One region of the Eleftheria terrae genome, then DNA from elsewhere that is predicted to be linked to it. Evidence: predicted binding sites of a transcription regulator. Region 1 holds the regulator's gene; each other region holds the start of a gene.
The links. The regulator LexA, encoded in region 1, represses DNA repair genes until DNA is damaged. The targets are predictions, from matches to a motif close to ACTGTATNNNNATACAGT.
Positions count from the first base shown of each region.

Region 2: a site for LexA is predicted at 4,882-4,899, ahead of dinB (DNA polymerase IV). Genes of this name have one in related genera too.
Region 3: a site for LexA is predicted at 3,957-3,974, ahead of imuA (translesion DNA synthesis-associated protein ImuA). Genes of this name have one in related genera too.
Region 4: a site for LexA is predicted at 2,303-2,320, ahead of N7L95_RS02670 (putative DNA modification/repair radical SAM protein). Genes of this name have one in related genera too.

Region 1 covers NZ_CP106951.1:409,322-416,753, forward strand. Annotated here, with positions in the region: gene N7L95_RS02180 (SDR family oxidoreductase) at 1-604, shown strand, start outside; gene bchE (magnesium-protoporphyrin IX monomethyl ester anaerobic oxidative cyclase) at 779-2,335, opposite strand; gene N7L95_RS02190 (hypothetical protein) at 2,769-3,683, opposite strand; gene N7L95_RS02195 (helix-hairpin-helix domain-containing protein) at 3,879-4,241, opposite strand; gene lexA (transcriptional repressor LexA) at 4,280-4,978, opposite strand; gene N7L95_RS02205 (asparaginase) at 5,147-6,094, shown strand; gene N7L95_RS02210 (organic hydroperoxide resistance protein) at 6,141-6,566, opposite strand; gene N7L95_RS02215 (MarR family winged helix-turn-helix transcriptional regulator) at 6,671-7,192, opposite strand; gene N7L95_RS02220 (ABC-F family ATP-binding cassette domain-containing protein) at 7,391-7,432, opposite strand, start outside.
Region 2 covers NZ_CP106951.1:4,829,136-4,836,567, forward strand. Annotated here, with positions in the region: gene N7L95_RS21575 (CPBP family intramembrane glutamic endopeptidase) at 1-381, opposite strand, end outside; gene N7L95_RS21580 (alpha-hydroxy acid oxidase) at 1,242-2,426, opposite strand; gene N7L95_RS21585 (LysR substrate-binding domain-containing protein) at 2,467-3,420, opposite strand; gene dinB (DNA polymerase IV) at 3,455-4,666, opposite strand; gene N7L95_RS21595 (YdcF family protein) at 5,047-5,631, shown strand; gene N7L95_RS21600 (DUF7674 family protein) at 5,798-6,316, shown strand; gene N7L95_RS21605 (gamma carbonic anhydrase family protein) at 6,452-7,054, shown strand; gene N7L95_RS21610 (antibiotic biosynthesis monooxygenase family protein) at 7,158-7,432, shown strand, end outside.
Region 3 covers NZ_CP106951.1:4,479,754-4,487,185, reverse strand. Annotated here, with positions in the region: gene N7L95_RS20090 (error-prone DNA polymerase) at 1-1,580, opposite strand, end outside; gene N7L95_RS20085 (Y-family DNA polymerase) at 1,693-3,078, opposite strand; gene imuA (translesion DNA synthesis-associated protein ImuA) at 3,029-3,925, opposite strand; gene N7L95_RS20075 (M61 family metallopeptidase) at 4,064-6,013, opposite strand; gene N7L95_RS20070 (VOC family protein) at 6,547-6,942, shown strand; gene N7L95_RS20065 (helix-turn-helix transcriptional regulator) at 7,016-7,432, shown strand, end outside.
Region 4 covers NZ_CP106951.1:533,134-540,565, reverse strand. Annotated here, with positions in the region: gene N7L95_RS02675 (glycosyl hydrolase family 18 protein) at 1-1,455, opposite strand, end outside; gene N7L95_RS02670 (putative DNA modification/repair radical SAM protein) at 2,402-3,673, shown strand; gene N7L95_RS02665 (UdgX family uracil-DNA binding protein) at 3,670-5,103, shown strand; gene N7L95_RS02660 (lytic polysaccharide monooxygenase) at 5,422-6,648, shown strand; gene N7L95_RS02655 (NUDIX hydrolase) at 6,751-7,353, opposite strand.

The sequences.
Region 1 (7,432 bases):
GTTGCAGGCAGTGGCCGTGGACCTGGCCGACACACGCAAGCTGGCCGACTGGCTGGCCGGGCCGGCGCTGGGCGATTTCCTGGCCGGCAGCCGCATGGTGCTGCTCATCAACAATGCCGGCATGTTGCAGCCGGTGGGTCCCCTCGCGCTGCAGGACCCGGCGGAGCTGGCCCGGGCGGTGGCGCTCAACGTGGCGGCGCCGATGATGCTCGCGGCAGCCGTGGTGGCCGCCCGCCCGGCTGGCGTGGACACCCGCATCCTGCACGTGTCGAGCGGAGCCGGGCGGCGGGCCGTGCCTGGCTGGTCGGTGTACGGGGCGACGAAGGCGGCGCTCGACCATCACGCCCGGACCGCTGCGGAAGACGGCCTGGCTGGCGTGCGCATCTGCAGTCTTGCACCCGGCGTGATCGACACCGACATGCAGGCCGAGATCCGCGCCGCCGACGAGCAGCGTTTTCCCCAGCGCGAGCGCTTTGTGGCGCTCAAGCGCGAGGGCGGGCTGTCGAGCGCCGAGGACACCGCCCGTCGCCTGCTCGATCATCTCCTGAGCGCCACCTTCGGGCAGGCGCCAGTGGCTGATCTGAGGGAGCTCGACATTCGCTGAGGCCTTGCCCGCGCGCTGCCCGGCGTGCAGCCGGGCTTGGTGCGGCCGGGCGGATCGGCGTACGGCAGCCGGTTTCGCACCTCTGCGCGGTGCTGCGGCCGGCAGGCGCAGCGGGCTTAGACCCGGCCGCTCCTCACCGAGCGGACCGGTCCTGCACGCACCCGGCGCAGCAGATCATTCACATGCCATCGGTTCGCCCGGGGCCACTGTCACCGGAACGCGCACCGGCCGGCGGACCGCCATCGCGTACTCCGTCGTGGCCAGTGACTCGCCGGCGAAGCTGCGCAAGGTCTGCCCGGTCGGGCTGGGCCTCGGACCGAAGAGGAATTCCAGCACCTCCCGCAGCCACACCCGGCGGCCCATGCGGGTGTACCACCGCATCGCATGCCGGAACTCGGCATCCTTGCCGAACAGGACCCGCCGCAGCGCGGCCGGCCGCAGTTGCATCGTCGCTTCCATGAACTTGACCCACAAGATCATGCGCCAGGGGGGGACCCGCTGTGTCGCCAGCACCTGGTGCTTGTAGTCCCAGCGGCGGGTGTCCGGTTCCACCACCTCCCGGTCGGCCACGGTCTCGTAGTAAGGCGTCCAGCGATGGGGCGTGACGTAGAGCAGCTGGATCTGGTCCGGGTCGTATCGCAGCAGGTGGCGCAACGAATGCCAGTAGTCGGCGTCCCGCTCCTCCTCGAAACCGACCACGTAGGTGGCCATCGAGATGATGCCGTGCTGGCGCAACAGCTGGATCGCCTGCTGGTCCTCGCTGACGGTCGCACCCTTGCGAATGCGCTTCAGCGTTGCTTCGCTGTAGCTCTCGATGCCGAGCAGGAACCGGATCACGCCGGCCCGCTTGTAGAGATGCAGGATGTCCGCATCCCGGACGATGTCGCCCGCACGCGTCGAGCCGACCAGGGTCAGCGGCACGTTCTCGGCGATCAACGCCTCGAGGAAGGCCTTCCACGCCTTGCGGGAGCCGGTGGGCAGTTCGTCGGCGAAGTTGATGAGGCGCACGCCATGGTCGCGGTAGAGCCGGGCGAGCTCCTTCGCGAAGCGCACCGGGTCCCGGTGTCGCCAGCGGGTCCAGAAGCCCCGCTGCCCGCAATAGCTGCACAGGTAGGGGCAGCCACGCGAGAACTGGACCACCACGGCCCGGCGGCCTCCCCAGTAGCTATAGCGGCTGTGGTCGATCAGTTCCCAGCCGATGCGCCAGGCGTCCAGATCGGTCAACATCGGCGCCTGGCCGGTGGTGCGGACCTGACCTTGTTCGCGGTATGCGATCCCCGGCACGTCCGACAGCGGCGTGTTCGACGAAAGGGCGCGCATGAGCCGGGTCGCCGTCTCCTCGCCTTCGCCCCGGACCACGATGTCGATCTGCGGCGCCTCAGCCAGTATCTCCTGCCAGTGGTAGGTCGGGTGCACGCCGCCATAGACGATGCAGCAGCCAGGCATCGCCTGCTTGAAGAGGGCCGCCAGCTCCAGCACGGTCACATGGACCGAGCTGGAACCGGAATGACCGAGCATGACCACATCGGGATGCTCGCGCCGCACCGCATCCACCACCTGGCCGAGGGACAGCGGTCCCAGTTCCGCATCGAGCAAGCGAACCGGGAACCCGGCGTCGATCAACGGCCCGCCGACCGACAGCAGGCCCAGAGGCGGCAACTGCTCGCGCGGAACGCGGCTGCCGATGGCAGTGTGGGGAGGATTGACGAGCAATATCTTGAGGGCCGGCATGTCACAGGGGTCAGGGCGCCGCGAAACGGCAGGAGGCCGGCGAACATAGCCGACCGCGCCTGCAGTGACAAGGGCATGGCCAACGAAGGCGTTTGCAGCCAGCGGCAACGCCGGCATCGCCTTGCAGTCGCGGCGCGTCGATACCGTTTTGGAGCGGTCTGCCCCCTAGCGCTGCCCGGCGCGTGGCGTCGACCCCGCGCTGGACACTCCGCCATTGCCTTTCGGTCACACCGCCGCTGCGGTCCCTCGACGGTTCGCCGCCGGCCGCCAATCAAGACGGCCTGCACGGTGCGCTTGCTGTATGGCGGCTGATGCGAGACGCCCGGAGGACTCGCCGCGGCTGCCCCGGCTGGCGCCGTGGCGACACTGGCGCTTCCACTGCCTGGGGCGCCGTGGCTACCTGTGACCCGGCGCAGGCGCCGGGCCGCGTGGCTCAGACCGCTGCCACCCAGCGGGCGCCGCCCGGCAGCATCGCTTCGGCGGCCCGTTCGAGTGCGGCCAAGCGGTCGAGCTCACGGCACACATCAACGAAGCTGCCGCTCAGCAGGGTGCGACGATGGTCGCTCGGGTCTTGCACCACCCGCAGGTGGCGGGCCGGTGTGCTGCCCAGCGCCGGTACCCGCACGGTCGGTGCTGCTGCGCCCGGCTGCAGGTGCACGCGCACCTCCCACCGGCCGCCCTTGCCGGCGAACAGGCTCACGCGCAGGTCGGCCTCGCCATGGTCGTCCCAGTGAGCCGACCAGGGCCGCACCGCGAAGACGGTGGTGTGGGCCCGGCGCGCGGCACGCTGGAGCTCGCGCAGGTCAGCCAGGGCCAGCTCGGGCAACCACACGGCCAGCACACCGCCACGGCCGGCCCGCAGCCAGGACAAGGCCCGCGGCAGCGTCTCGTGCGAGGGCACCTCACAGGTGCCGGTGGCCCGGGCGCCCGGCGTGGCCACGCAGCCTTGCGCCGGATCGAAGACCACCCCGGCCGGCTGGCCCAGCAAGGCGGTGCGCTGGCCGTGCGACGCGGCGCTGCACAGCACCGGGCCGAGCAGGGCCAGCTCGGGATGACCCGGCTGCGGCGCCAGCACCTCGACCACGCCGGCGGCCGGCCAACCGCCGGCCGGCAGCACCGCGTCGAGTGCGGGAAAGCCACTCGGGGTGGGACCGGCGGCGGCCGCCGCCGCGGCGCTGCCGCCTGGCCCGGCGGGCGTCATCGGCAGCCACAGTTGCTCGCGCAGACGTGCCCACCAGGAGGGGCGGCGTGGGGAACGCCCCGGCGCGCGGACCAGGCGCGCCTCCGTGTGGCCGTTGCCGGCGTCGGTGGGGGCGGGGGTGGGGGGGGTGTGGATGGAAGAGGCCATGTCCGTCTCCGAAAATCAAAACAGTGCAATGACGTTCGGCAGGATTGGTCGTTTCGGAAGTCCTGCAGCCCGGCTGGGCTGTGCTTCCTGCTCGCTGCACGGGGCTCGCGAGCAGAGGCTCGCGAAACGCCCGCCACCCGCGCAGCGGCTCGGCGAAAAAAGCGTGAGTCGTGGTCGGTCGTCGGCCGGTGCGGCTCAGCCGCTGCCGCGGCTTGCAGTGCGATGGCGCTGGCCCTCGCCGCCCGCTTCGCTAGCGGACATGCGCAGCTGGCCATAGAGCAGCTTGCGCTGGGCGGTGTAGTGCCACCACGGCGCCGCAGGTGCACCGCGCATGAAGTCGATCGCTGCCATGAAGGTATCCAGCACGCAGGGGTCTTGGCGTTGGCCGGTGCGTGCGCACAGGTCGTGGTAGAGCACCAGCGCGTCGCGGCCGATCAAGTCGCGCGGGGCGTGAATGCCCAGCAGCGCCAGGTCTTCAGCGAGCGAGGGGCCGATGTTGGGGATCAGCTCCAGCGACGCGGTCGGATGCAGGCAGTCGGTGTGGCGCAGCGCTTTCATCAGGACTTCCGGAGGCTGGAGTTGAAACACCGGGCAGGTCACATCACCAGGGTGTTGCGGATCAGGCCGACGGCGATGCCCTCGAGCTCGAATTCCTGGCCGGGCTCGACCACGATGGTCTTGAAGTCCGGGTTCTCGGCGATCAGCTCGATGGTGCCGCGTGTCTTCTTGAAGCGCTTGACCGTGACATCGTCACCCAGCCTTGCCACCACGATCTGCCCGTTCTTGGCTTCCTTGGCTTTCTGCACGGCCAGCAGGTCGCCTTCCAGGATGCCGGCGTCGCGCATGCTCATGCCGCGCACCTTCAACAGGTAGTCCGGTTGCCGGGCGAACATGCTGGCACCGACGTGGTAGGTCTGGTCGATGTGCTCCTGCGCCAGGATGGGGCTGCCGGCGGCGACACGGCCCACCAGCGGCAAGGCCAGCTGTGCAATGCCGGGCAGCGGCAGCAGGCCCTGGCGTCCCATGCTGGCCAGCCGCGATTCGTTCACCGAGCGCAATGTGTCAGACTTCAGCCGGATGCCACGCGAGGTGCCACCCACCAGCTCGATGGCGCCCTTGCGCGCCAGCGCCTGCAAATGCTCTTCGGCGGCGTTGGCCGAGCGGAACCCGAGCTCGGCCGCAATCTCTGCCCGGGTGGGCGGCGCGCCGGTGCGCTCGATGGAAGCGCGAATCAGGTCGAGGATCTGCTGCTGGCGCGCGGTGAGCTTGGGAAGGTCGGAGCGTTGCGGGTCCACGGGCACCTCGGGTGGTGGGTTCAAATGGGGTGTTGACAGCCCGGGGCGGTAGCCAGGGCCTACAGCGGTTCGAAGGCGGCTTCCTCGCGGAAGCGGTGGCAGGAACGGCTGAGGCGCAGGCACTGTTCGGGCATCCAGTAGCTGTATTTTTATCCAGTCTTTCGAAAAATGCAAAGCAAAGCGAAGCAGGTCGTGATCCTCGGCACCGGTGGCACGATTGCGGGCACCGCCGCCCAGGCGGCGGACACGGTCGGCTATCGGGCGGCCCAATTGGGCATCGCCTCGCTGGTGGAAGCCATTCCGGGCCTGCTGGCCTGTCCGCTCGAGACCGAACAGGTCGCGCAAGTGGACAGCAAGGACATGGGCTTCTCGGTGTGGCAGGCACTGGCCCGCCGCATTGCGCACCATCTGGCGCGCGAGGAAGTGGCCGGGATCGTGGTCACCCACGGCACCGACACGCTGGAGGAGACCGGCTACCTGCTTCAGCGGCTGCTCGCGCCGGCCAAGCCGGTGGTGCTGACCGCCGCGATGCGACCGGCCTCGGCCCTGCAGGCCGACGGGCCACAGAACCTGCTGGACGCGGTGCTGGTGGCGCGCGAACCAGGCGCGCGCGGCGTGCTCGCCTTGCTGGCCGGCGCGGTGCACAGCGCTGCGGAGGTGCGCAAGAGCCACACCTACCGCCTGGATGCCTTCTGTTCGGGAGACGCCGGGCCGCTGGCGTATGTGGAGGCCGGCCAGCTGCGCCGCCTGCGCGACTGGCCCCAGGGCGAGGCACTGGGCCTGCAGGCGGTGGCGGCCGATGTGGCGGACTGGCCCTGGGTGGAGATCGTCTCCAGCCACAGCGGGGCCGACGGGCGGGCGGTGCGCGCGTTGACGCGCATCGGTGTGCAGGGCCTGGTGGTCACGGCCACCGGCAACGGCACGGTGCACGAAGATCTGGAGGCGGCCCTGCTGGAGGCGCAGGCCGCCGGCGTGCGGGTATGGCGCAGCACCCGCTGCGCCGAAGGCCGGGTACTGCCCCGGCCGGACGATATGCTGCCGGCCGCGCAGGCCGGCACGCCCTACAAGGCCAGGGTCGAGCTGCTGCTGCAGTTGCTGTCCGCGCGCGGCGCCTGAGACGGCGGCGCGCGGCGCGGGCCGCCCTGGCGCGGCCCGCGGGCCCTCAGACCACGCTCAGGCGCACTTCGATGTTGTTGCGGGTCGCATTGGAATAGGGGCACACCTTGTGTGCAGCTTCGACCAGCGCCTCGGCATCCGCCTTCTCCCAGCCGGGCAGCGAAATGGCGAGGTCGGCCTGGATGCCGAAGCCGGCCGGGATCGGCCCGATGCCGACCTTGCCGGTCACCGAGGTGTCGGCCGGCAGCGCCTTCTTCTGCTGCGAGGCGACAAACTTCATGGCCCCGAGGAAGCAGGCCGAATAGCCGGCGGCAAAGAGCTGCTCGGGGTTGGTGCCGGCTGCGCCGGAGCCGCCCATTTCCTTCGGCAGGGCAAGCTTCACGTCCAGCGCACCGTCTGACGAGACCGCGCGGCCGTCGCGGCCTCCGTTGGCGGTGGCTTGGGCGGTGTACACCACTTTGTCGAGTTTCATCGAAAGACTCCTTGCTTGGTTGGACAGGGGGGAGGGAAACCGACGCTTCTGAAATGAAGCGTTCTATTGAATTGTGTACAACATATTGCAACAAGCCGATGGCATCATGCCGCCTCGGCCTGGCTGCTGTCTTCTTCGTGCGGCTCGACGGCCTGCAGCGCCAGGCGCTGCCGCAACGCGTGCAGCCGCTGGCGCAGCTCGGTCATCTCGGTCACGGTGCATTGCACGGCACAGGAAACCTGGCGCGGCACTTCGGCGGCGCTGCGGCGCAGCTGGCGGCCGGCGGTGGTCAAGGTGATGACCACACGGCGTTCGTCGTCCTTGGCGCGGGTGCGGGTGAGCCAGCCGCCGGCTTCCATGCGCTTGAGCAGGGGCGTGAGGGTGCCGGAGTCGAGGAAGAGCCGCTCGCCCAGTGCCCCCACGCTCAGGCCGTCCTGCTCCCACAGCACCAGCATTACCAGGTATTGCGGATAGGTCAGGCCGAGGCGGTCGAGCAGCGGCTTGTAGAGCTTGGTCATCGCCAGCGACGTCGAGTACACCGCGAAGCAGAGCTGGTTGTCGAGCAGCAGCAGGTTGTGCTGCTCATCGACGGCGGGCTGCAGGGCGGTGGGCTTGTGCGTTGGCATGGTTGAACTGTACTTCACAATTCAATTGCGTGCAATATAAACAACTTTCGAACTGAAGGAAGATCGCCGGGCGTGGCTGCACCGCTGCACGGGCAGCCGGCGATCATGTCGGCCACAGGTGAGGGCGCTTGTCGCGACGGCCGTGGACCCGCCAGCGGGGCGGCAGACACGCGTTCCCGCCGCGGCCCGGAGGCCTGTTCAGGCGGCGAGCTGCTCGATCTGCTCCGACAACTCCAGCCA
Region 2 (7,432 bases), 1.0 Mb from region 1:
CACCGCCCAGGCCAGGGCCGGGACGCCGATCAGGCAGGCAGCCGCCGTCAGCGTACAGGCGCGATTCCAGCGCCATGCTGAGGGCAGCATCACCGCCGCGGCGAGTCCTCCCAGCGCCTTGGCGGTATTGACCGTGACCGGTCCCAGGTCCAGCCGGCTGAAGCCCGGCACTGCGCCGAGGGCTAGCGCCAGCATCACTGCGCCGGCGGCCGCGAACGCCCACGGCGCCACCCGGCGGGAGGCCGCCTGGGAGGCGTACAGCAGGAGGCCGAACAGGCTGGCCGCGAGCAAGGGCCATGGCCCGCGCGCCAGGCCCAGGGCATAGGCGCCAAGGCACAACAACGGCGCGACCGGCGCACGCCAGGCGGCCGACGCAATCATCGGCGGCCTCCTGGCAGCCCGGGCGGGAAGGCGGGTGGCGGCAACGGGTCAGGGGCAGGCAGCGGGACGGGCAGCATCATCGGTCGGGTCCGCAGGGGGCTGGCAAGCGGTAGGGCGGCGTGCGGCACGCGAGAACGGGCCGCGTCGAGGCTGCGCATTCTGCATCCGCTGGCGCAGGCCTCGGTCGCGCAGTCGCCCAGCCGGGGGCGGGCCGCCGTCGGGCGGTGCGCGTCGCTGGCCGGGCGGGAGGCCGCGCCGCCTGGCCCGCGAGCAGCGGTGGGTGGCGGTCGCCACTTCTGTCCGGGATGAAGCCCGTCAGCCCGCAACAACCGGTCGACGCGCCGGGCAGCTCGGCCGCGGTGGCGGCCGGGGGCCCGGCCGTTGGGCGTCTTTGCACCAGCGCGGTCGGTGTGCGGGGCGGGCGGGCAGCAGCCCCGGTGTCGCAGCAGCATCAGGAACCCCTCGATGAACCGCCTGTCCGGAACGCCGCCGATGGGGCGGCCGTCCGGCCGCAGGCATGGCGGCCAATCTAAGCAGCCTGGCCCGTGCGCCGGTTTCACTTTGTGTGATGCACGCCGGGCAGCACACCCGATGAGGTGTCGCATGGAGGGGCGAGGGCCGGCGCGGCGGAGGGGTGCCGGTTCAGGGCCGACGGCATGCGGTGCGTGCCAGGCGTGCCCGCAGCCACCGCTGGATGCGGCTGGACGGCTGCACGGCGCACGCTCGTCGCGGCTACCGGGCGGCACGGCATGGCCGGCGGACGGCGATGCGCACCGGCCTGTCACCCGGCCGTGGTGCTCGAGGCTGTGGGCGCGGCCCGTCGCAGGGCAGGAGCGGCAGCCGGGCGGCCCGCCGCGGGTTCAGGCGACGCGCCGCACCGGGCCCGCGCCGCGGGCCGTTTCGCCGGGCAGGCGCAGCAGGGCAGGCGAGGCCTCGAGGATGTCGCGCGTGCCGGTGAGCGCCATGCTGACGTCCAGCTCGTTGCGCAGGATCTCCAGCACACGGGTGACGCCGGCCTCGCCCATGGCGCCCAGGCCGTAGAGGAAGGCGCGCCCGATCATGCAGCCGCGGGCGCCGAGGGCCACCGCCTTCAGCACGTCCTGGCCCGAGCGCACGCCGCCATCGAACAACAGCTCGGTGCGGTCGCCGACCGCGTCGGCGATCTCGGGCAGCGCCCGGATGCTGGACAGGGCGCCGTCCAGCTGGCGCCCGCCGTGGTTGCTCACCACGATGGCATCGCAGCCGGCCGCGGCTGCCAACCGGGCATCCTCGGCGTCGAGGATGCCCTTGAGGATGAGCTTGCCGCCCCACAGGCCACGCACCCACTCCACATCGGCCCAGCTCAGCGTGGGGTCGAACTGCCCGGCGATCCACTGGCTCAGCGTGCTGAGCGAATCGGCGCCCCTGACGTGGCCTTCGAGGTTGCCGAAGGTCTTGCGTCGCCCGCCCAGCACCCGCAGCGCCCAGGCCGGCTTGCTGGCGATGTCGAGCAGGTTGGCCAGGGTCAGGCGGGGGGGCACCGACAGGCCGTTCTTGATGTCACGATGGCGTTGGCCCTGGATCTGCAAGTCCAGCGTCAGCACCAGGGCCGAACAGCGGGCGGCCTTGGCCCGCTCGATCAGCGAGGCGGCGAAACCGCGGTCGCGCATCACATAGAGCTGGAACCAGAAGGGCCGCTGCACGACGCTGGCGACGTCCTCGATCGAGCAGATCGACATCGTGCTGAGCGTGAAGGGCACGCCGAAGCGTTCGGCCGCCCGGGCGGCGAGCATCTCGCCGTCACCCCAGTTGAGGCCGGTGAGGCCGGTGGGCGCAATCGCCACCGGCATGCGCGCCGGCTCGCCGAGCAGCGTGGTGGCGGTGGAGCGGTGCTCCACATTGATGGCCACCCGCTGGCGCAGCGCGATGGCGTCGAGGTCGGCCTTGTTGGCGCGCAGGGTGAGCTCGTCGTAGGAGCCGCGGTCGACGTAGTCGAAGATGGCGCGCGGCACTCGCTTGCGCGCCAGCTGGCGCAGGTCTTCGATGTTGGTGATCACGGGGGGCATGCGGGTCTCCTGTGCGGCTCGATCGGCCGCGCTCGCCATGCTAGGCCTGGGTGGCGCGCCCGGTGCGGAAAGTTTCTCGGGTGTGACGCGAAAGAAGTTCCTCCCCTTCGGCGACCACCTCGGCGCACCAGCCTTGCAGCCAGGCGGCGAAGTCCGCCGCTGTGCCGCTGCCGGCATGCGGCAGCAGGTAGTAGGGATGGTCGGCCGGCGTCGACAGCCCGAACAGCGCTTGCAGCATGCCGCCGGCCAGTGCCTGGCGGGCCAGGCTGGGTCGCATGAGGGCCACGCCCTGGCCGGCGATGGCGGCCTCCAGCAGCAGGCCAAGGTCCACCAGCTTGGGGCCGTGCGCCGGTTCGGGCCAGTCCAGCGCGGCGGCACGAAACCACGGCAGCCAGGCCTGCAGCGGCGTGCGCAGCAGCGGTGCGTGAAGCAGGTCGGCGGGCTCGCGCAGCGGCGGCAAGCGCTGCAGCAGCGCGGGGGACGCCATGGGTATGACGATGTCGTGCATCAGCACCGTGCCGCCGGCCGCTGCGGCATCGCCGTTGCGGACCTCCACATGCGCATCGCCCGCGGTTTGCTCGAGGTAGGGGATGCTCAGCACCACTTCGAGCTCGACCTCGGGATGCGCCCGGGTGTAGCTGTCGAGCCCGGGCACCAGCACCTGGCGAGCAAAGGTGGGAGGTGCGCAGACGCGCAGGCGCTCGCTGTGGCGGCCCATGCGCCGGTGCAGCGGCACTGCGGCCAGCAGGCCCAGGGCGGCGCGCACCTGATCGAGGTATTCCTTGCCGGCGGCCGTCGGCGCCAGGCTCTTGCCATGGCGCAGCAGCAGCTGGGTGGCCAGCAATTCTTCCACCGTGGTCACCCGCTTGCTGACGGCGCTGGCGGTGATGCTCAGCTCCTGGGCCGCCCGCTCGAAAGTGCCGAGGCGGGCGGCCGCCTCGAAGGCGCGCAGTCCGTCGAGCGATGGCAGGCGCAGGTGGGGCGGGGCGGGCATGGCCGAATGCTAGCGGATCGATCGTCCGCGGCCCTCAGAACAGCGGCAGGGTATAGGGGGTGCGGGGCGCCGCCGCCTCGTCGGCCGGCACCTCGGCCACCTCGGCCGTGGGCAGTTCACCGGGCCGGCACAGCGAGCCCACCCGAACGCCCAGCAGGCGCAGGCGCCGCTCCAGCGGCACGCGCTTGAGGCAGAGCCCGGCCGCCTGGCGGATGGCGCGTGCATCCTGCGTGTGGCGCGGCAGCGTCAGGTCGCGGGTGACGGTCTTGAAGTTGTCGAAGCGCAGCTTCAGGCCGATGGTCTTGCCGACATAGCCCTTGCGCACCAGGTCGTCGGCCACCTGTTCGCAGAGCCGGGTGAAGATGGCGCTCAGTTGCTCGCGGTCGTGGCGCGCATGCAGGTCACGGTCGAAGGTGGTCTCTCGGCTGAGCGACTTGGGCTCGCTGTAGGTGACCACCGGCCGGGTGTCGCGCCCGTGGGCGGCTTCATGCAGCCAGGCACCGTAGCTGGCGCCGAACTGGCTGATGAGCCATTGCGGATCAGCCGCCGCCAGCTGGCCGATGGTCTGGATGCCAAGGGCCTGCAGCTTCTCGCTGGCTTTCGGGCCGATGCCGTTGATGCGCTTGGCCGGCAAGGGCCAGATGCGGGTGGGCAGGTCTTCGGTGCGCAGCAGGGTGAGGCCGTCGGGCTTGTCGAGGTCGGAGCCCAGTTTGGACAGCAGCTTGTTGGGCGTCACCGCGATCGAGCAGCTCAGCCCGGTGGCGCGGCGCACGCTGGCCTTGATGGCCGCGGCCAGGGCCCGCACCCCGCCCAGCGCGTCGTCGCCGACGGCGTCGCGCACCCCGGGCAGCTCGCTCAGGTCGATGTAGATCTCGTCGATGCCGCGGTCCTCGATGTGGGGAGCGACTTCAGCCACCGCGGCCTTGAAGAGCCGCGAATAGCGACGGTACTCGTCGAAGTCCACCGGCAGCAGGACCGCGTCGGGGGCGAGCGCGGCGGCCTTCATCAAGCCCATCCCCGAATGGACACCCAGCGCGCGCGCCTCATAGGTGGCGGTGGTAATGACGCCGCGCCCGACATAGCTGCGCAGCACCGCATACTCGCGGCTGCCGTCGTCCCGTTGCACCGGCTGGTGGCGCCGTCCGCCGCCGATGACCACCGGGCGGCCGCGCAGGTCGGGGTAGCGCAGCAGTTCCACCGACGCATAGAAGGCGTCCATGTCGAGGTGGGCGATGTAGCGGTCCATGAGGGGTACTGCCGGGGCGCGTCGCTAGTGCCGGCGCCCGGCCCGGCCCGCCACCCGGTGCCAGCCGGTGCCCGCGCGGTGGGCCCTGCGCGAAGGGTGGACGCGCAGGCGCCGCCTGCGTATGCTGCGGCCCGGCGCTCCGGCATCCAGCAGCGAAGGCTGCGCGGGCAGGGAAGGCCGGACCGAAGGGCAAGCGTCGAGCATGAGAAATCTAACCTGTATGTTCATACAGTATACGGGCGGCGCGACGATCCAGCGAGGCCTCGGCGCCCCTTGCAGCGCGGCATCCAGCCGGCAGCTTGTCTCCATGGCCTTGTTCCCACCCTCCACCACGAATGACCCGCCGTTCACCTCCCCGCCACAGTGATGCTGGCTCGCCCTTGCCACGCCTGGCCACCCCGGGCCGCCGGTGGCTGTGGCGACTGCTGGTCGCCGCGGCCAGCGCCTATGCGCTGGCCGCGGCTGCGATCGTCGTGCGGGGCCTCGACGACGAGGTCTTCCCGGCGGATCTCATCGTCGTGCCCGGCAACACGGTCGCGCCTGACGGCCATCCGGGCCCGCGACTGAAGGCGAGGCTGGATGCAGCGTTGCTGCTGTACCGTCAAGGCCGGGCGCCGCGGCTGCTGGTCAGCGGCGGCATCGGCCGGGAGGGGCATGACGAGGCCGCAGCGATGGCCCGCTACCTGGTGGCGCAGGGCGTGCCGGCAGCGGCCATCGTGCAGGACAACCAGGGCGTCAACACCGCAGCCACTGCCCGCTTCACCGCCCGCTACCTGCAGCGGCACGGGCTCACCTCCGCGCTCGTCGCCTCGCAGTACTTCCACGTGGCGCGCACCCGGCTGGCGCTGCAGAAGGCCGGCGTGCCGCGCATCGGCTCGGCCCATGCACGGTATGTCGAGTGGCGCGATGCCTACTCCCTCGCTCGCGAGGTGCCTGCCTACCTCATGTATTGGTGGATGCCCTGAGGCCCCGGACCCCTGCTGCTCCAGCATGCGACCCGGGTCGTGCCAGCCTGACACGGTGCGGCGCGGCTACAGATACAACTCTGTGAAAAATGCAATAGAAGCGCGTGATCCCATTGTCGCAAGATGCACAAGTGCATGATGAAGCTGTGAAAGGATCACATTCGCCATGACACAAGCGGTTCAAGACATCCAGTTCCGTGCCACGCGGGCCGGCGCTGCCTCTGTGCGGGGTGCCGCGCTGCCCTTGCCGTCCGACTTCGCCTTGTTCTCGGAGGCGCCGGCACCGGTGCTGCATCAGCCGCAGGAGGTGATGGCGCTGCTCGCGCAGGCCTGCCCCTCGTTCGCCCCGGAGTGGTTGGAGCACCAGCGTGCCCATGGCCACACCCTGCTGTACATCGCGGCGAGCGCCTTTGCCCACCACCTGCTGTCGCTGTGCAAGGCTGGCGACGCCTCCTGCTTCGAGGCAGTGGCGGCCTGCCTGGAGCGGGCCTTCCGCGACGGCTCGCAAGCCGTCCGCGAGTTCGCCACCATCGGCGTGCTCGAGGGCGTGCAGAACGTATGGTCCAGCGACGGAGCCGATGCCGACCACTTCCGCCGCCACCTCGGCAGCGAAGGCCAGCGTTGGTGGCAGAGCCTCACCGACTTCTGGTCCGGCAAGGTGCCCTACGTCGGCTACGCCGCCTGAGCGACCGGCGGCGGCAGCCGGCCTTGGCGGGCTCGTCGCTCGGCGCCTGCCGCTTGCGGCAGAAGGGCGCGCCATGCAAGCGAATATTGCTTATCCTTGGCACCCTTTCGCCTCGCGCTGCCCGGGAGTCCGCCCATGCTGATCACCCACGCCGGCTTGTCGCCGCGCATCCATCCCGCTGCCTACGTGGCGCCCAACGCCGTCGTCTGCGGCGACGTGCGCATCGGTGCCGGCTGCCGCATCCTCTTCGGGGCCCAGGTGGTGGCCGAGGGCGGCTCGATCGAGATCGGCGAGAACACCATCGTGATGGAGAACGCAGTGCTGCGCAGCACCGCCCGGCATTCACTGGTGGTGGGCAACCATTGCCTGGTGGGTCCGCAGGCGCATGTGGTGGGCTGCACGCTGGAAGACGAGGTGTTCGTCGCCACCGGTGCGGCGATCTTCCATGCAGCCCAGGTCGGCCGTGGCAGCGAGGTGCGCATCCATGCCGTCGTCCACCTGAAGACGCAGCTGCCCGCGGGCACCACGGTGCCCATCGGGTGGGTGGCGGTCGGCGAGCCGGCCGAGCTGCTGCCGCCCGGCGAGCATGAGCGCATCTGGGCGCTGCAGCAGCCGCTGGACTTCCCGCTCACCGTCTATGGCCTGCAGCGCAGCGAGGCGGACATGGTGAAGATCACACGCGGACTCTCGCAGTCGCTGGCCGCCCACCGCGACGACCGCGTCCACGACGCGTCCTGAGGCGGCCGCATTCCATCCCCCCCTTTCTGAGGATAGGCAAGGCGAGCCGTGCATGGGACGCTTGCAGCCCGCCAGGCCGTCCGCTCTCCGGTTCCGACACACGATGTATTCCGCCACCTTCATCTTTCGCAAGAAGCAGTTCGACGAAGAGTTCCACCAGCTCGACCAAGCCATTGCCGAGGTGGCGCGCCATTCCGACGGCTACCTGGGCGAAGAGAGCTGGGAGGACCCGGCGACGGGGCGCATTGCCAACGTGTACTACTGGTCGTCGGAGGTCGGGCTGCAGGCGCTGATGCGCCATCCCGAGCACCTGCGGGCCAAGGCGGCCCAGGGACGCTGGCTCGACGGCTACCAGGTCATCGTCTCGCAAGTGCTGCG
Region 3 (7,432 bases), 1.4 Mb from region 1:
GAGCGGTCTTTCATCGCGGCGTTCTCGATCGGCACGATGCGGCTGAGCTTGCCGCGTGCGATCACGAAGCCGCCGGTGTGCTGGCTCAGGTGGCGAGGGAAGCCGCGCAGCTGCTGCGTCAGCTCGATCCACTGCAGGACCCGGCGGTCCTGCACGTCCAGCCCGTGGCCGGCCAGGCGCTCGGACATCACCGCCAGGCTGTCCCACCAGTGGTGGTCCTTGGCCAGCAGGTCGATGGCTGCCTCGTCGAAGCCGAGTGCCTTGCCAACATCCCGAATCGCGCTGCGCGAGCGGTAGCTGATGACGGTGGCGGTCAGCGCCGTGCGCTCGCGGCCGTACTTGGCATAGAGGTACTGGATCACTTCCTCGCGCCGCTGGTGCTCGAAGTCCACATCGATGTCGGGCGGCTCGTCGCGCTCCCTGCTGATGAAGCGCTCGAACAGCAGGTCGGCACGGGCCGGGTCGATCTCGGTGATGCGCAGGCAGAAGCAGACCGCCGAGTTGGCCGCCGAGCCGCGGCCCTGGCACACGATGTTCAGCGAGCGCGCGTGCCTGACGATGTCGTAGACGGTCAGGAAGTACTTCTCGTAGCCCTTCTCGGCAATGAGGGCCAGCTCCTTCTCAATCAGCGCCCTCACCTTCTCCGGCACACCGTTCGGGAAGCGCTCCAGCGCGCCCTGCTCGGTCACCTGGCGCAGGTAGGAGGCCGGGGTCTCGCCTGCCGGCACCACTTCCTCGGGATATTCGTAGCGCAGCTCCTGCAGGCTGAAGCTGCAACGTGCGGCCACCTCCAGCGTGGCCTGCAGCAGCTCCGGCGGATAGACCTGCGCCAGCCGCAAGCGCGATCGCAGGTGCTGCTCGGCATTGGGCTGCAGCGCCGTGCCGCACTCGGCCACCGGCCGCCCCAGGCGGATGGCGGTGAGCACGTCCTGCAGCGGCTTGCGCGAGCGCAGGTGCATGTGCACGTCGCCGGCCGCCACCAGCGGCGCCCCGCTCAGGCGGCTGGCCTCGCGCAGCTTGTGCAGCCAGGCCACGTCGTCGGCTTGTTGCAGCAGCTCCACCGCCAGCCAGCCGCGGCCGGCGAAGTGCCGCTGCAGCCACGAAGCCTGGGCCAGCACGGTCTCCAGCCCGGCACTGCGGTCAGGCACCAGCAGCACCACGCAGTCGGCCAGCGCCTCGGCCGACACCTGCCCGAGCTCCAGCCGGTACTGGCCCTTGGGGCTGGCACGCCGCAAGCCGGTGATGAACTCGCTGAGGTTGCCATAGCCGTCCCGCCGGCACGCCAGCACCACCAGCCGCAGCGGCGTCTCGGCCTGCACCAGGAATTCGCTGCCGATCAGCAGCCGCAGCGCAGGTGGCTCGCCGCCCTGCTCGGCGGCCTGCTGCTGCAGGTCCTTCAAGCCCTGCCAGGCGCGCACCACACCGGCCAGCGAACATTCGTCGGTCAAGGCCAGCGCGCTGTAGCCCAGCGCAGCGGCCCGCTCCACCAGCTCGGCGGGATGCGAGGCACCGCGCTGGAAACTGAAGTTGCTCAGGCAATGCAGCTCCGCATAGGACGGCAGCAGGGTCGCAGCGTTCATGGCGCCCCCCTGCTCGTGCATCGGGCAAGCCCTGCCCGGCGCCGGGCGCCAGGCGCTCGCCCGACCAGCCGCCGCCAGCGGTGCCGCCCTGACTGGAAGCCGGGCCAGCGCATCAGCCGAACACCCCGTGCAGGTACCAGCCGCTGCCGCTGCGACTGTCCATCGGCGTGCCGGACACCAGCTCCCGGTAGATCCACAGCAGCCCCGAGCGCGGGCTGAAGGCAATGAAGTAGTCGCGTGCCACCGACGGCAGGCCGTCGGTGTCCCACCAGCCGACCTCGATGCGGTGCGGCCCGGCCAGCAGCTGCAGCGGCAGGCCGGCATGCTGGGGCCGCTCGTGCCGCACCGCCAGTGGCAGCGGCGCGGCAAGCAGCCAGGCCGGCTGCGGCAGTGTGGGCGCGGCCGCAGCCGGCAGGGCCTGCCACTCGGTGGCCGGCACCCAGCGCTGCATGGCCTCTGGCCGGTGGTCCGAGCGCAGCTGCGGGCGCAGCACCTCGCCGGCCCCGAGCCGCGCCGACAGCCGCTCCATCAACTGCGCCAGCGACTCGCCGTCGCGGGGAGCCCCCGGGCCGGCCTGCAAGGGCAGCGCCTGGTTGCCGCAGACCAGTGGCTCCACCCGGTCGGCGCGCAGGCCCAGCTCGCCGACCGGCCCGGCCAGGGCCACCCGTCCCAGCCACTCGCCCAGCAGGCGGCAGAGGTGATCGGGGTCCCGCGTCAGTTCCGCGGTGCGCAGCGGCAGCTCGCCGGCATCGTCCACCCCCGGGCGGTGAAAGTCGTGGCGCCAGCGCAGCACGAACTGCCGCACGCCCGCCTGCCGGGCGGCCAGCCAGCCGCACAGCTGCAGCAGCAGGCGGCGTGCACCGAACATCAGCGCGCTGGCCTCCTCGACCCGGCCGGGCAGCTCCAGCCGGGCGTCGAACACCTCCGGCAGGGCCAGCCACGGGTGGCTTTCCGGCCGCTCGCCATAGGCCTGGTCGAGCGCCTCCAGCAAGCCGGCGCCGCAGCGCCGCGCCAGCCCCGGTCGCGGCAATGCACGCAGGTCGCCGAGGCGGCGGCAGCCCAGCCGGGCCAGCAAGGGTTCCTGTGCCGCGGCGGCGCTCAGGGCTGTCAGCGGCAAGGCGTCCAGCCGCGCACCCCAGCGGCGCGGCGCGTGTGCCGCTACGGCCGACGCTGCGGCGCCGCCGCCCCTTGCCGCACGAACGAAGGCGAGTGCCGCCAGCGCCGTCGGGCCACGGGCGACGGCGGTGCACCCCAGCTCGGCGGCCTCGCGGGTGATGCGCTCCCGCAGCGCCCGCGCGCCACCGAACAGCCGCAGGCTGGCCTGCACCTCCAGCAGCACCGCTTCGTCGAGCAGGCACACCCGCGGCGTGAACTGCAGCGCCCACCAGCCAATGGCTTGCTGCTGCGCAGCATCGCGGGCGCCCGGCGGGCTCCAGGCGCCACCAGCCTCAGGCGGGGACGGCGACGCGGGGCAGGCCAGTGCCAGCCAGTACAGCATCGGCAGGCTCCTGAGATCCGGGCAGCTCGGCAAGATCGGGCACCGCAGCCGGTGCCTGGCGCGCCAGCATCACCGCGCGCCACTTCACGGCGACCAGCGGCGCCACGCCGGGTGGCTGGGCGGTGAGCGCAAGCGGCTGTTGCCGCGGCGGCCCACGCCGCTTGAGCAGCGTCACCTGCAGCCCGCCGAGCTCCGCGGGCGCCAGCAGCAACCGCAGCGGCGCCGCCGACGCCGCATGGCGGGCCGCCTCCGGGCGGAACATGAACAAGGGCACGCCAGCCGCCTGTGCATGGGCGTGCAAGCGGCGCAGCGCCTCCGGCCGTGCCTGCGGCAACCAGCCCAGCACCGCGCCACTGTCGCGGCAGTGCAGCGCCTGCTCTATTGCCCACAGCGCCTGCGCGCCGGCCAGCCGAGGCAGCCACAACAACTGCCGCAGTTCCAGGCCGCTCGACAACAGGCCCGGCAACTGCGGCTGCAGCGCCGGCGCACCGGGCGCCAGGGCCGGTGCGCCAACCAGCACCAGGCTGCGGCCGCCGTCGCACAGGCGCGGCAGGCAGGGGCCCAGCAGCCGCCATTCGCAGGCGGCGCCGGCGGGCTGCAGGATGTCGATCAGCGAACGGCAGGGCCAGCCACCGCCCGGCAACTCGGCGTCGAGCGCCGCATGGCCGCTGGGCAGCACCGGCTCGCTGCTGTTGGCCAGCTGGTCGGCCCGCCACATGGCGGCCCCCAGCCGGCCCTGCAACTCGTCGACCGACAGCCGGCCGCCCGGCGCCGCCATGTCGGGCGGCGAGACCGGGCGGGCCGGTGAGGAAGGCGGCAGGTCCTGCCGCGTGCCAGGCGCATGCATCGGGGTGGGCAGAAAGAGGTGGCGGGAAGATACTGTATATATGAACAGTATACGGCCCGCAACCGGGCTGCGCGAGCAACCCTTTGGCAGGTCCCGCCCATTTGCTGCCGGCGCCCCGCCCAGGCAGCCAGCCGGGCCTCAGCGCGGCGCCTGGATGGCGCTGAGCCGGTCCGGCGTGCCGGCAATGCGCTCCAGCTTCGGGTAGCGCAGGCCGCCGCGGTAGTCGAGCTTGGCGATGCGGAAGCGGTCGCCCTCCTGCAGCAGCAGCTCGATCGGCGGTGCCCCCTCGGCACGCGCGGCCGTGATCGCCTGCTGCAGCACTTCGGGCTTGTAGGCGCGCAGGTTGACGCCCAACAGCTTCATGCCCGGCGCCAGCCCGGCCCGGAAGGCCGGGCTGTCCCAGGCGACCTCGGCCAGGCTGCCGTCCTCGTTGATCAGCAGGCCGACCGAGTACAGCAGGTGAGTGCTCTTGCGCTGCGCCTCGGCCGCCTTGAAGAACTCGCTCGGCTTGTCGTCATAGACCAGCTTCCAGCCGGCTCGAACCAGGCCGTCCAGCGGAGCGCGCGGCTCATGGCTGTCGAGCCGTTCACGCAGGAAGGCGGCCCAGTCGTGCGGCTGCACCTCGTTGAGCGTGCGCACCACGTCCTCGAAGGTGTAGGTCAGCGGCTCGACGCGGCCATCCTCCACGCCGAAGAAGCGGCGCGCGAAGTCGTCCAGCGAGCGCTTGCCCTGCGACCGTTCACGGATCAGGGTGTCCACGTCGAGCCAGATCAGGGTGGCTTCGTCGTAGTAGTCGCGCATGCGCTGCCAGTCCGGCCAGTCCTTGGGGCGGCGGGCGGTGAAGATGTTGTCGTCGTTGGTGTCCTGCAGGTTGCGCCAGAGGCGGCCGGTGCGGTGGTCGTAGGTGGCGGCCACCTGGGCCAGTGCGTCGCGGCCCTGCTCCGGGGTGGCCAGGCCGCTGCGCACGGTGAGCATGCGGCCCCAGTACTGCGTCTGGCCTTCGTAGACCCACAGCAGGGAGTTGCGCATCGGCACGTTGTAGGTGGGCGTCCAGAGATCCGCGGGCCGCCGGAACTTGCCGTTCCACGAATGCACGTACTCGTGCGGCAACAAGTCGCGCGACTCGATGCTCTTCGCCCAGTCCTTGAAGTAGCCCGGCTTCACCGCGTTCTCGCTCGACTGGTGGTGCTCCAGCCCGATGCGGCCGAAGCTGTCGCTCAGCGCCAGCAGGAAATCGTAGTGCGCGAAGTGGCGCGAGCCGAACAGCCGGTCGCTTTGCACCACCAGGTTGCGGTGGGCCTGCCATTGCGCCTCGGTGGCCTGCAGTTGCTCGGCCTCGTCGGCAACGACGTTGAGCACCACCGGCCGCGACTGGCCGGGCCCGTCCAGCGTCACCCGCTTCATGTGGCGCCCGGCGAACACCGGCGAATCCACCAGCGTTTCCAGGTTCACCTTGCCGTAGCGCACCCAGCCCTGTGCATCGGGCTGCGGCGGCTGGCCGTCGCCGCCGCGCAGCGCCGCCGCCTGCTGCCAGCCGGCCGGCAGCCGCAGGCTGGGCTGCACCTCGATGCGGCGGGTGTAGTGGCCGGCCGGGTACAGCACCACCGTCTGCCATTGCACGCCGAGGATGGCCTGGCTGACCGACACCCGGCCGCTGCGCTCGCTCAGCGGCGACAAATGCTGGAACTCCAGCGTCAGCGGGCTGCCGCCGGCCGGCACGACGAGATGGAAGGCAAACGAGTCGACCGGGTCGCGCGTCCAGGGCACCGTGCGCCCCTGGGCATCGGTGATCTTCAGCCCGGCCAGGTAATTCACGTCACCGGCCGGCCCGTGGTTGCCCGGCAGCCAGCGCGGGTACAGCAGGGTCAGCGCGCCCGCGGCGGCCGGCAGCGTCTGGCGCACCTGCAGCACGCGGTGCTGCAGGTCACTGGCATCCACCTGCAACTCGATCAGTCCAGGGTAAGGCACATCGCGCGGCTCGCCGATGGCCGGGACCGCGGCAGCGGGGGCCGCGCCTTCGGCAGCCAGCACCGGCCACGCCGACAGGCCGGCCACGCACATTGCGACGACAAGAGACAGTAGCTTCATGGCGGAAAGGCTCGAAATGAAGGAAGCGAGAAGATAGAGATGTTTCGCCACTGTGTGGAACCGTTCACGTCTGCAAATGTGTATAGCAGGTCGACACCGGCGAGTGCGCGAAACCAGCCGGCTGAGGCCGCCGCCAGGGCAAGCCGGAGGAGCCCTGCGTCCGATGTCCACCGCGGGTCTGAACCGCCCCGTTGTTCGCGCCGCAGCGCTCGGCACGGATCCCGCCGACCCCGTGGCAGCGGCTGCTCGCTGCCTGCGGCGCATGCCCTCACCGCATCCGGCGCCTTGCGCCTTCCATCCGCCCAAAGGCCGGCGCCCGCACCGGCGCGTCGGCCTGCCCCCAAGCTGCCGTGCCCGGCGCGTTTGCCCGCCTGGCAAGGGCTTGCCGAAGGCCGGGACGCCCACCCGGAAGGTAAGGTGAACCGCCAAACGATGAGCGATCGAGCACCAAACTTGATGGAAAACGGGCCGCTTCGCTTCCATTTCGGCGCCTACACTGCCCCGACTGCCAGCTTCGCAAGCAAGGAGACCGAATGCTCAATCACGTCATGGTGGGAAGCAATGACCTCGAACGATCGAAGCGGTTCTACGACGCTGTCCTGGGTGTTCTCGGCGCTGGCGAGCCCGTCCGGAACACGGCGGCGTCGGGCCATGTTCGGCTCTTCTACCGCCACAACGGCAGCACGCTGGGCGTGACCCAACCGATCGATGACGAGCCGGCGACCGCCGCAAACGGGAGCACCCTCGCGTTCAGGTGTGACTCGCCTGGGCAGGTGCACGCCTTCCACGATGCGGCAGTGGCACACGGCGGCACCTCCATAGAGGCCCCTCCGGGCGTGCGCGAGGACCCGCACGGCGCCTACTACCTCGCCTACGTCCGTGACCCGGATGGCCACAAGCTCTGTGCCATCCATCGGCTGCCGTCATAGCGCTCGTTCGACGATGGCCAGCGGAGTGAGGTGCCTTGCTGTCCGCCCGGGCGTCGGGCTGACGGCGAACGTCGTGCAGCGTACGACCCTCCGGTTCAGCCGGGTGGTGGTCGACAGCCCCGCGCTCATCGTCTTGCTGCACGGGACGAAGTCGCTCGAATCGGCGGGCCAGCGATGGACCCTTCACGGCGGTGACGCCATTGCCGTCGCAGGAGGGCAATCCTTCGACGTGTCGAACCGGCTGTCTGCTGCAGGCCTCTACGAAGCCCGCTGGCTTGTCTGGGACACCGCCATCATCGAAGGCTTCGAGCCGCCAGGCCCGGCCGGCCGGCCACTGTCGGGAGCCCGGGTCCTCCAGCAGGTCGGGACCGGGTTCGTCGCTGCCGTCGACCATGCCGTGGCCGGCGTGACCGACGTTTCCAGCTTTCCAGAGGAAGTGGCACGCCACCGGCTGGCCGAACTGCTGGTGTGGCTGTCTGTCGCCGGCGTT
Region 4 (7,432 bases), 120 kb from region 1:
CAGCGACTGCAGCTTCAGGCCGATGGAGCCCGGGCTCGCCACTGCGGCGCCGCCGCAGCTGCCGTTGGCGCTCTTCAGGATGGACCACAGCATCGCGCCGTCCCGCGGGTTGCGGTTGGGATGGCTCGCGAGCACCGCGCTGGTGTAGCGCTCCACCGAGTACGGCTGGTTGATGGCCACACCGTACTGGTTCTTGAGGTTGCGCGAACCCTCGCACTGCGCATCGCCGTTGTTGACCACCAGGATGCCGCCGGCCCAGCCCTCGGGCGGCGTCTCCAGGCCGACCGAGACGATGGTCTTCGATGGCCAGAGCTTGCGGTACTCGTTGTACGCCGTCACGCCGTCGTAGTTCTCGTAGCGGGCGTCGTAGGTCATGATGTTGACCAGGTCCAGGCTCTTGGCCGCGTCCGGGTACTGCATCATCAGCTGGCGCTCGCGGCCGGCACTGCCGCCCCAGAAGGACACCTTGCCGGCGCAGTCCGGATGGGCGCTGGTGGCGGCGGTGCAGTCGGCGCCGGTCGACCAGGTGGCCGCCGCCAGCACGCGGCCGCCGCCGGCCTTGTCCACCGCGGCGCGCATGGCCTTGATGGCATTGGCGTAGCGCTGCACGTTGGCATCCACCTCGTAGTCCACGTCCAGGCCGTCGAAGCCCAGGTCGACCATGAAGCGCGCCAGCGCGTCGATCACCGGGCCGCTGCCGCGCTGGCCGTCGGCTGCCAGCGCATCCCAGTTGTGGTAGGTCGCCCCGCCCACCGCCAGCAGCACCTTGATGTTGCGCTGGTGCAGCACATTGATGGCTGCCTTGATGTCCTTCGGCGTGGCCGTGAAGTTCAGGCCGGTGCCCGACCAGCTGTTGGCCGCCAGGCCCGCCCACGAGAAGTTGGGATCGCCGAACGACGCCATCACGTGGGTGTAGGTGCCCGGGATGCGGGCGAACTTGCTGGCCTTGAACACTTCATTGGCGCTCTTGCCGCTCGCGTCGAACCAGGCGTCGCTCCAGCTCGGGTAGTAGCCGACGTAGACGCGCTTGTTCTGCGTCGCCTTGACCGCCTCGGGCAGCGTCAGCTGGTCACCGGGAGCGGGGGTCGGGGTCGGTGCCGGCGTGGGTGTGGGCGTCGGCGAAGGGGTCGGCGTGGGCGTCGGGGCCGGGGTCGGCGTGGGGGTCGGCGCCGGTGCGCCGGAGGCCGGCTGCCACAGCGACGGGGTGTCGGCCGGATTCCAGTTGGTGCCTGCCCAGGCGGTATGGGTCACCAGCGCGACATAGGTGCGGCCGTTGTAGCTCACCTGCTGGCCGGCCGTGTAGGTACCGCCTTCCTTCCAGGCCGGAGCGGCGGCGGCCTGCGCCAGCTGCATGCCGTCCAGGGACCTATCGGCGGCTTGTGGTCCCTGGGCCTGCACCTGCGCCCACATGCTGGCGAGGGAGACGGTGATGGCAGTCATCCGAAGAGCGTTCATGCACTTTCCTTAGTGTCGTTGTCTGTCGAAAAACGGGGCCGGACAGCCCCACGATCGAGCCGGGGCGCAGGGAGCGCCTACCGGCCCATGGTCACGACGGGCCTCGGGGTTTCGGCCTGCTCCTGCAGGCTGCCGGGGCCACGCATGTCGTCGTGGCAGAAGCCGCAGGCCGGCCCCTGGAGGCTGTGGTCGTGCCAGACCCTGGCGCGACGGTGGGCTGGCGGCGGAGGTCGCGGGTCGTGAGCCAGCCTGCCCTGCTTGGCATTGAAGGAGGCGCTGAGCACCTGCCCGGTGCGGTCTCCACCGCACCGGCATGCCGCCGCGCCGGGGCCAACCCGACGCGGACGTTCCGTTGTCCGCCGTTAAGCCGATGATGCGGTCCGTCCCAATTGGTATTCAGACTGGACTGGCACCAGGCGCGGGCCGCGGACCCTGCCGCCCCCTGGCTTCGGCACCAGTGCGCGGCCCAGCTGCCCGGCGCCCTGCCGAAGGGCCGATGCACGACCGCCAGGCGCCACCGCCCGCTCCCGCTCATCTGTGCTCCTTCTTTGTTGAATTTTTCATAAAGTGCCGCGGATTCTGGTTCACAGCTGAGATATCGGGGAAGGCTCTTGCAACAAATCTGCAGAAGCTGGAACCAAGTGCGACATCACTCTTGAACGCGATCCGCCCAAAATTTAGGCAAGCAGCAAATCGAGGTCTGGTATTTGGGTGGTATTGACACCAGGGCAGAAAGCTGAACGAATATTCAGCTGCCATTTGCGAGCAGTTGCACTTGCGGCAGACCGACAGATCAGCGGCCGCAGCCGTCCGCTGAACGGCCAGGGGTGTTACGACTGCGTCAAATACTGTATATTCATACAGTCATGCCAAGCACAGTCCCGGGCCGCATGAGCCGGCCCGCTGCCGAGCAGGCAATTCGAGGCCCCGTCTCTGGAGTATTCGGATGGAGCTGAAACAAAAACTGGCGGTTCTCGCGGATGCCGCGAAATACGACGCCTCCTGCGCCTCCAGCGGCGCAGCCCCCCGCAATTCACTCGGTAGCCAGGGCGTTGGCTCCACCGAAGGGATGGGCATCTGCCACAGTTACGCACCGGACGGCCGCTGCATCTCGCTGCTGAAGGTCCTGCTGACCAACTTCTGCCTCTACGACTGCCTCTACTGCGTCAACCGCGTCAGCAGCAACGTGCCACGGGCGCGTTTCTCGGTGGACGAGGTGGTGCAGCTCACCCTCGACTTCTACCGACGCAACTACATCGAAGGGCTGTTCCTCAGCTCGGGCATCATCCGCAGCGCCGACTACACGATGGAGCAAGTGACCGAGGTCGCCCGCGTGCTGCGCGAGGAGCATGACTTCCGCGGCTACATCCATCTCAAGACCATTCCCGATGCCAGCCCGGAACTGCTCGCGCGCGCCGGCCGCTATGCCGATCGGCTCAGCATCAACCTGGAACTGCCCACCGTCGAAGGGCTGCAGGCCCTGGCACCCGAGAAGGACGCGAGCGGCATCCGCCGCTCGATGGCGCGGCTGCGCCTCCTGATCGACGGCGCACGCGACGAGTCGCGACCGACCGCGCCGCGTGCCGCCGCCGGCTTGCCACCCAAGCCCAGCGCAGCGCCGCCGTTCGCACGCAGCCAGAGCACCCAGATCATCGTCGGCGCCGACCCGGCCGACGACCGCACCATCCTGCAGACCAGCGGTGCCATGTACGCCTCCTATGGTCTGCGCCGGGTCTACTACTCGGCCTTCAGCCCCATACCGGACGCCGCACGCACGCTGCCCTTGCAGGCGCCGCCCCTGGAGCGCGAGCACCGGCTGTACCAGGCCGACTGGCTGATGCGCTTCTACGGCTTCGAGGCCGACGAGATCGCCGGCGCCCCCGGCGGCATGCTGGACCTGGATGTCGACCCCAAGCTGGCATGGGCGCTGCGCCACCGCGAACGCTTCCCGGTGGACGTGAACCGCGCACCGCGCGAGCTGCTGCTGCGGGTGCCGGGCCTGGGGGTCAAGGCGGTCGAGCGCATCCTTGCCTCGCGGCGCAGCCGGCGCCTGCGCACCGACGACCTGGCCCGGATGCGAGTGCCGGCCGCCAAGGTGCTGCCCTTTGTGGTGCTGGCCGACCACCGCCCCGGCCGGGCGCTGGAGGCCAGCTCCCTCGCTGCACGGCTGCGGCCTCCGCCGCGCCAGGCCAGCCTGTTCGACACCGCCCCGCCATGAGCTGGCACGACGCCACATTGGCGCATGCCGCCGACGTGCAGGGCTGGCGTGACACCGCCCGCGGCCTGCTGGCCCGGCGGGTGCCGCCCGAGGCGGTGGCATGGCGCGTGGCAGGCGACGCAGGTGCCGGCGCGCCGGCCGGGCTGTTCGACGCGCCGCAGCCGGCGGCGCAGCCGCCCATCCCGCCGGCCAGCCCGGCGCACCAGGTGCCGGCGGCCTTCATCACACTGGCCGAGCACGCCCTGCTGCACAGCGAACCGCAGCGCTTCGCCCTGCTCTACCGGCTGTTGTGGCGCCTGGTGCAGGAGCCGGCGCTGCGGCACGACAGCCTCGATCCCGACCGCGTGGCCGCCGAGGCGCTGGCCCGCCAGGTACGGCGCGACATGCACAAGATGAAGGCCTTTGTGCGCTTCACCGAGCGGCCCACCGCCCATGGCCCGCGTTTTGTCGCCTGGTTCGAGCCGGAGCACCACATCGTCGATGCCGTCGCGCCGTTTTTCATGCGCCGGTTCACCGGCATGCACTGGTCCATCGTCACCCCCCGGCGCAGCGTGCGCTGGGATGGGCGGGCACTGGCCTTCGGCCCCGGCGCGCGCCGCGATGAGGTCGTGGCAGAAGACGCTCAGGAGGCGCTGTGGCTGACCTACTACGAGCACATCTTCAACCCCGCCCGGCTCAAGCTCGACGCCATGCAAAGCGAAATGCCGCGCAAGTACTGGCACAACCTGCCTGAAGCCCGCCTGATCGCTCCCCTGGCGGCCCAGGCCCGGCAACGCACCGACACCATGCTGAGCCAGCCGGCCAGCGTGCCGCAACGCCGCCGCCCTGCGCTGCCCGCGCTGGTGGACGGCCGCTCGGCTCGGGATGCGGCGGCTGGCTGCCTCGACTGCCCGCATGCCCGCCACGCCACGCAGACGGTGTGGGGCGAAGGCCCGGCAACGGCATCGGTGATGCTGGTGGGCGAGCAGCCCGGCGACCAGGAAGACCTGGCCGGCCGGCCCTTCGTCGGCCCGGCCGGCCAACTGCTCGACCGCGCGCTGGCCGACGCCGGGCTGGACCGCGGCACGCTCTACCTCACCAACGCAGTCAAGCATTTCCGCTTCGAGCTGCGTGGCAAGCGCCGCCTGCACAAGTCGCCGGGCCAGCGGGAACTGCAGGCCTGCAGCCGGTGGCTGGAGCAGGAAGTGGCGGAGGTCGGTGCGCGCCGCCTGGTCGCGCTGGGTGCCAGCGCGGCGCAGTCCCTGCTAAGCGAGCGGGTTGCCGTCAGCGAATACCGCGGCCGCTGGCTGGAGCGGCCGGATGGCCGACAGGTCCTTGTCACCTGGCACCCGGCAGCACTGCTGCGCTTGCCGCCCGAGGCGCAAGCGCCGGCTTATCGGCAGTGGGTCGACGACCTGGCCCAAATAGCGCGCGTCAGCCAGGCGCACTGAATTGCGCGATGACGCCCTGAATCATTCACTGGTTCTTATATTGGTTGTCATCAGCGACAGTCAGATCGCTGCTGCACTGACTCATTCTCACGCGCCCGGGGCCGCGCGCCGGTGAACCGGGGCGATGGGGGCGATGGGGGCGGAAGGGAAGCCGACCCTGTCACTCCCGGCTACGTTGTTTACCGCTTAGGCAAGTGTGAAGTGGCAGGCGTCCCTAATCTCGCGCCTGCTTCGCTGGAAGAGCATCGCACCGACGGCCCTGCCGTCCGGTGCAGCCCTTCACATGTTCTCTCTTCATTTGCCTTCGAAAGGAACACCATGAGCCGGATCAGGATGCCCGTCTCGCCGGTGGCACATGCCGTCGCGACGATGCTCACGCTGGCCTTTGCCGCCCACGAGGCGCAGGCGCACGGCGCACCGGAATACCCGGTGAGCCGCCAGTACTCCTGCTACAAGGACCGCAACCAGGAAGCCTGCCGCGCCGCGGTGGCGGCTGGCGGGGAGCAGGCCCTCTACGACTGGAATGGCGTGCGCCAGGGCGACGCCAACGGCAACCATCAAGCGGTGGTACCGGACGGCACGCTGTGCGCCGGCGGGGCCGAGCTCTTCAAGGGCTTCAACCTGGCGCGCAAGGACTGGCGGGCCACCTCGTGGGCACCGGGTGCCGACGGCCGCTACGAGTTCCGCTACCACGCCACCGCTCCGCACAGCACCCGCTATTTCCGCTTCTACCTGACGCGCCAGGGCTGGGACCCGGCCGCCCATCCGTTGCGCTGGAGCGACCTGGACCTGGCCCACGAAGTGCCCGGTTCGCAGGTGACCCTCACCGCCGACAAGCGGTATGTGATGCGGCTGCCGCTGCCCGCGCGTACCGGCCGGCACCTGCTCTATATGGTCTGGCAGCGCGCTGACAGCCCTGAAGCGTTCTACGCCTGCTCGGATGTCTCCTTCGGCGGTGACACCGGCGTGCCCCCACCGACGCCGCTGCAGCAGCTCGGCGAGGTGTCGGCGCGGCGCGACCTGCCGGTCAACGCCGTGGTCAAGCTGCGCGTGTTCGGCCGCGACGGCAGCGACCTGGAGACGCACAGCCTGACCATCACCTCCGGCCTGACCTCGGCTGCCAAATGGCTGGCCCAGCTGGCGCGCAGCACCAACGGCCGCTCGGCCCACGTGCGCGTCGGCGAGCTGCAGAACGGCTCGGTGGTGGTGCCGGAGGCGAGCACGCTGCAGGTCTACGCGCTGAATGCCGACAGCGGCGTGCGCTTCCAGCTCGACACGACCTTGCCGACCAATCCGCCTCCCCCGCCGCCGCCCCCGCCGCCGGCACCGCCGCCCCCGGCCCCCACGCCGGGGCCCACGCCAGCTCCCACGCCGGCACCCAACCCCGGCGGCAGCGCCTGGAAGGAAGGCGCCAGCTACACCGCCGGGCAGGTGGTGACGCACAACGGCAAGTCCTGGCGCTGCCTGCAGGCGCACACCGCCTGGGTGGGCGCAGGCTGGGCCCCCGGTGCGCCGGGAACGGCCGGCCTCTGGCAAGCCAAGTGATGCACCCTGCCGGATGGCAGGAGGCGGCTGCCGCCCGCTGAAACCGTACGGTGGCTGCCGCCCGCCGCGGCCTGCGCCCTTGCCGGCCAGGCCGCGGCCTTTCTACGCGCCGGCTGCTGCCGGGCGGCCGGCCAGATGCAGCGCGGCATACTGCAGCAGCATGATGGTCTTGCCATCGACGATGTCTCCGGTCTCCACCATGCGCAGTGCCTCGGCCAAGGGCAGCTCGAGGACCTCGATGTCTTCCCCCTCCGACTCCACCCCGCCCCCCTCGCCCACCCGCGAGGCGCAGCTGTACGGCGCGATGAAGAAGTGCAGCTTCTCGGTCACCGACCCGGGGCTCATGTACGCCTCGAAGACCTTGCGGGCAGAGCCGACCCGATAGCCGGTCTCCTCCTCGGCTTCGGCACGGATGCGTTCCTCCGCCGAGGCCTGGTCAAGCAGCCCGGCGGCCGCTTCGATCATCAAGCCGTCATGCCCGTTCACGAAAGCCGGGAAGCGGAACTGGCGGGTCAGCACCACCGTCTGCCGCTGCGCATCGTGCAGCAGGATCACCGCGCCATTGCCGCGGTCATACGTCTCGCGGCTCATGGACTGCCAGCGCCCATCGCGCCGGCGCCACTGAAAGCGGGTTTTCTTCAGCACATACCAGTCGTCTGACAGCAGGGTCACTTCCTCGATCCGGACCCGGTCGGCAACGCTCATGCAGTTCTCCCTTCGATGAGATGAGGGCGCGAGCCTAAAGTCCGGCACGGGCAGCGTCAAGAAGAATCGTGCGGATTCG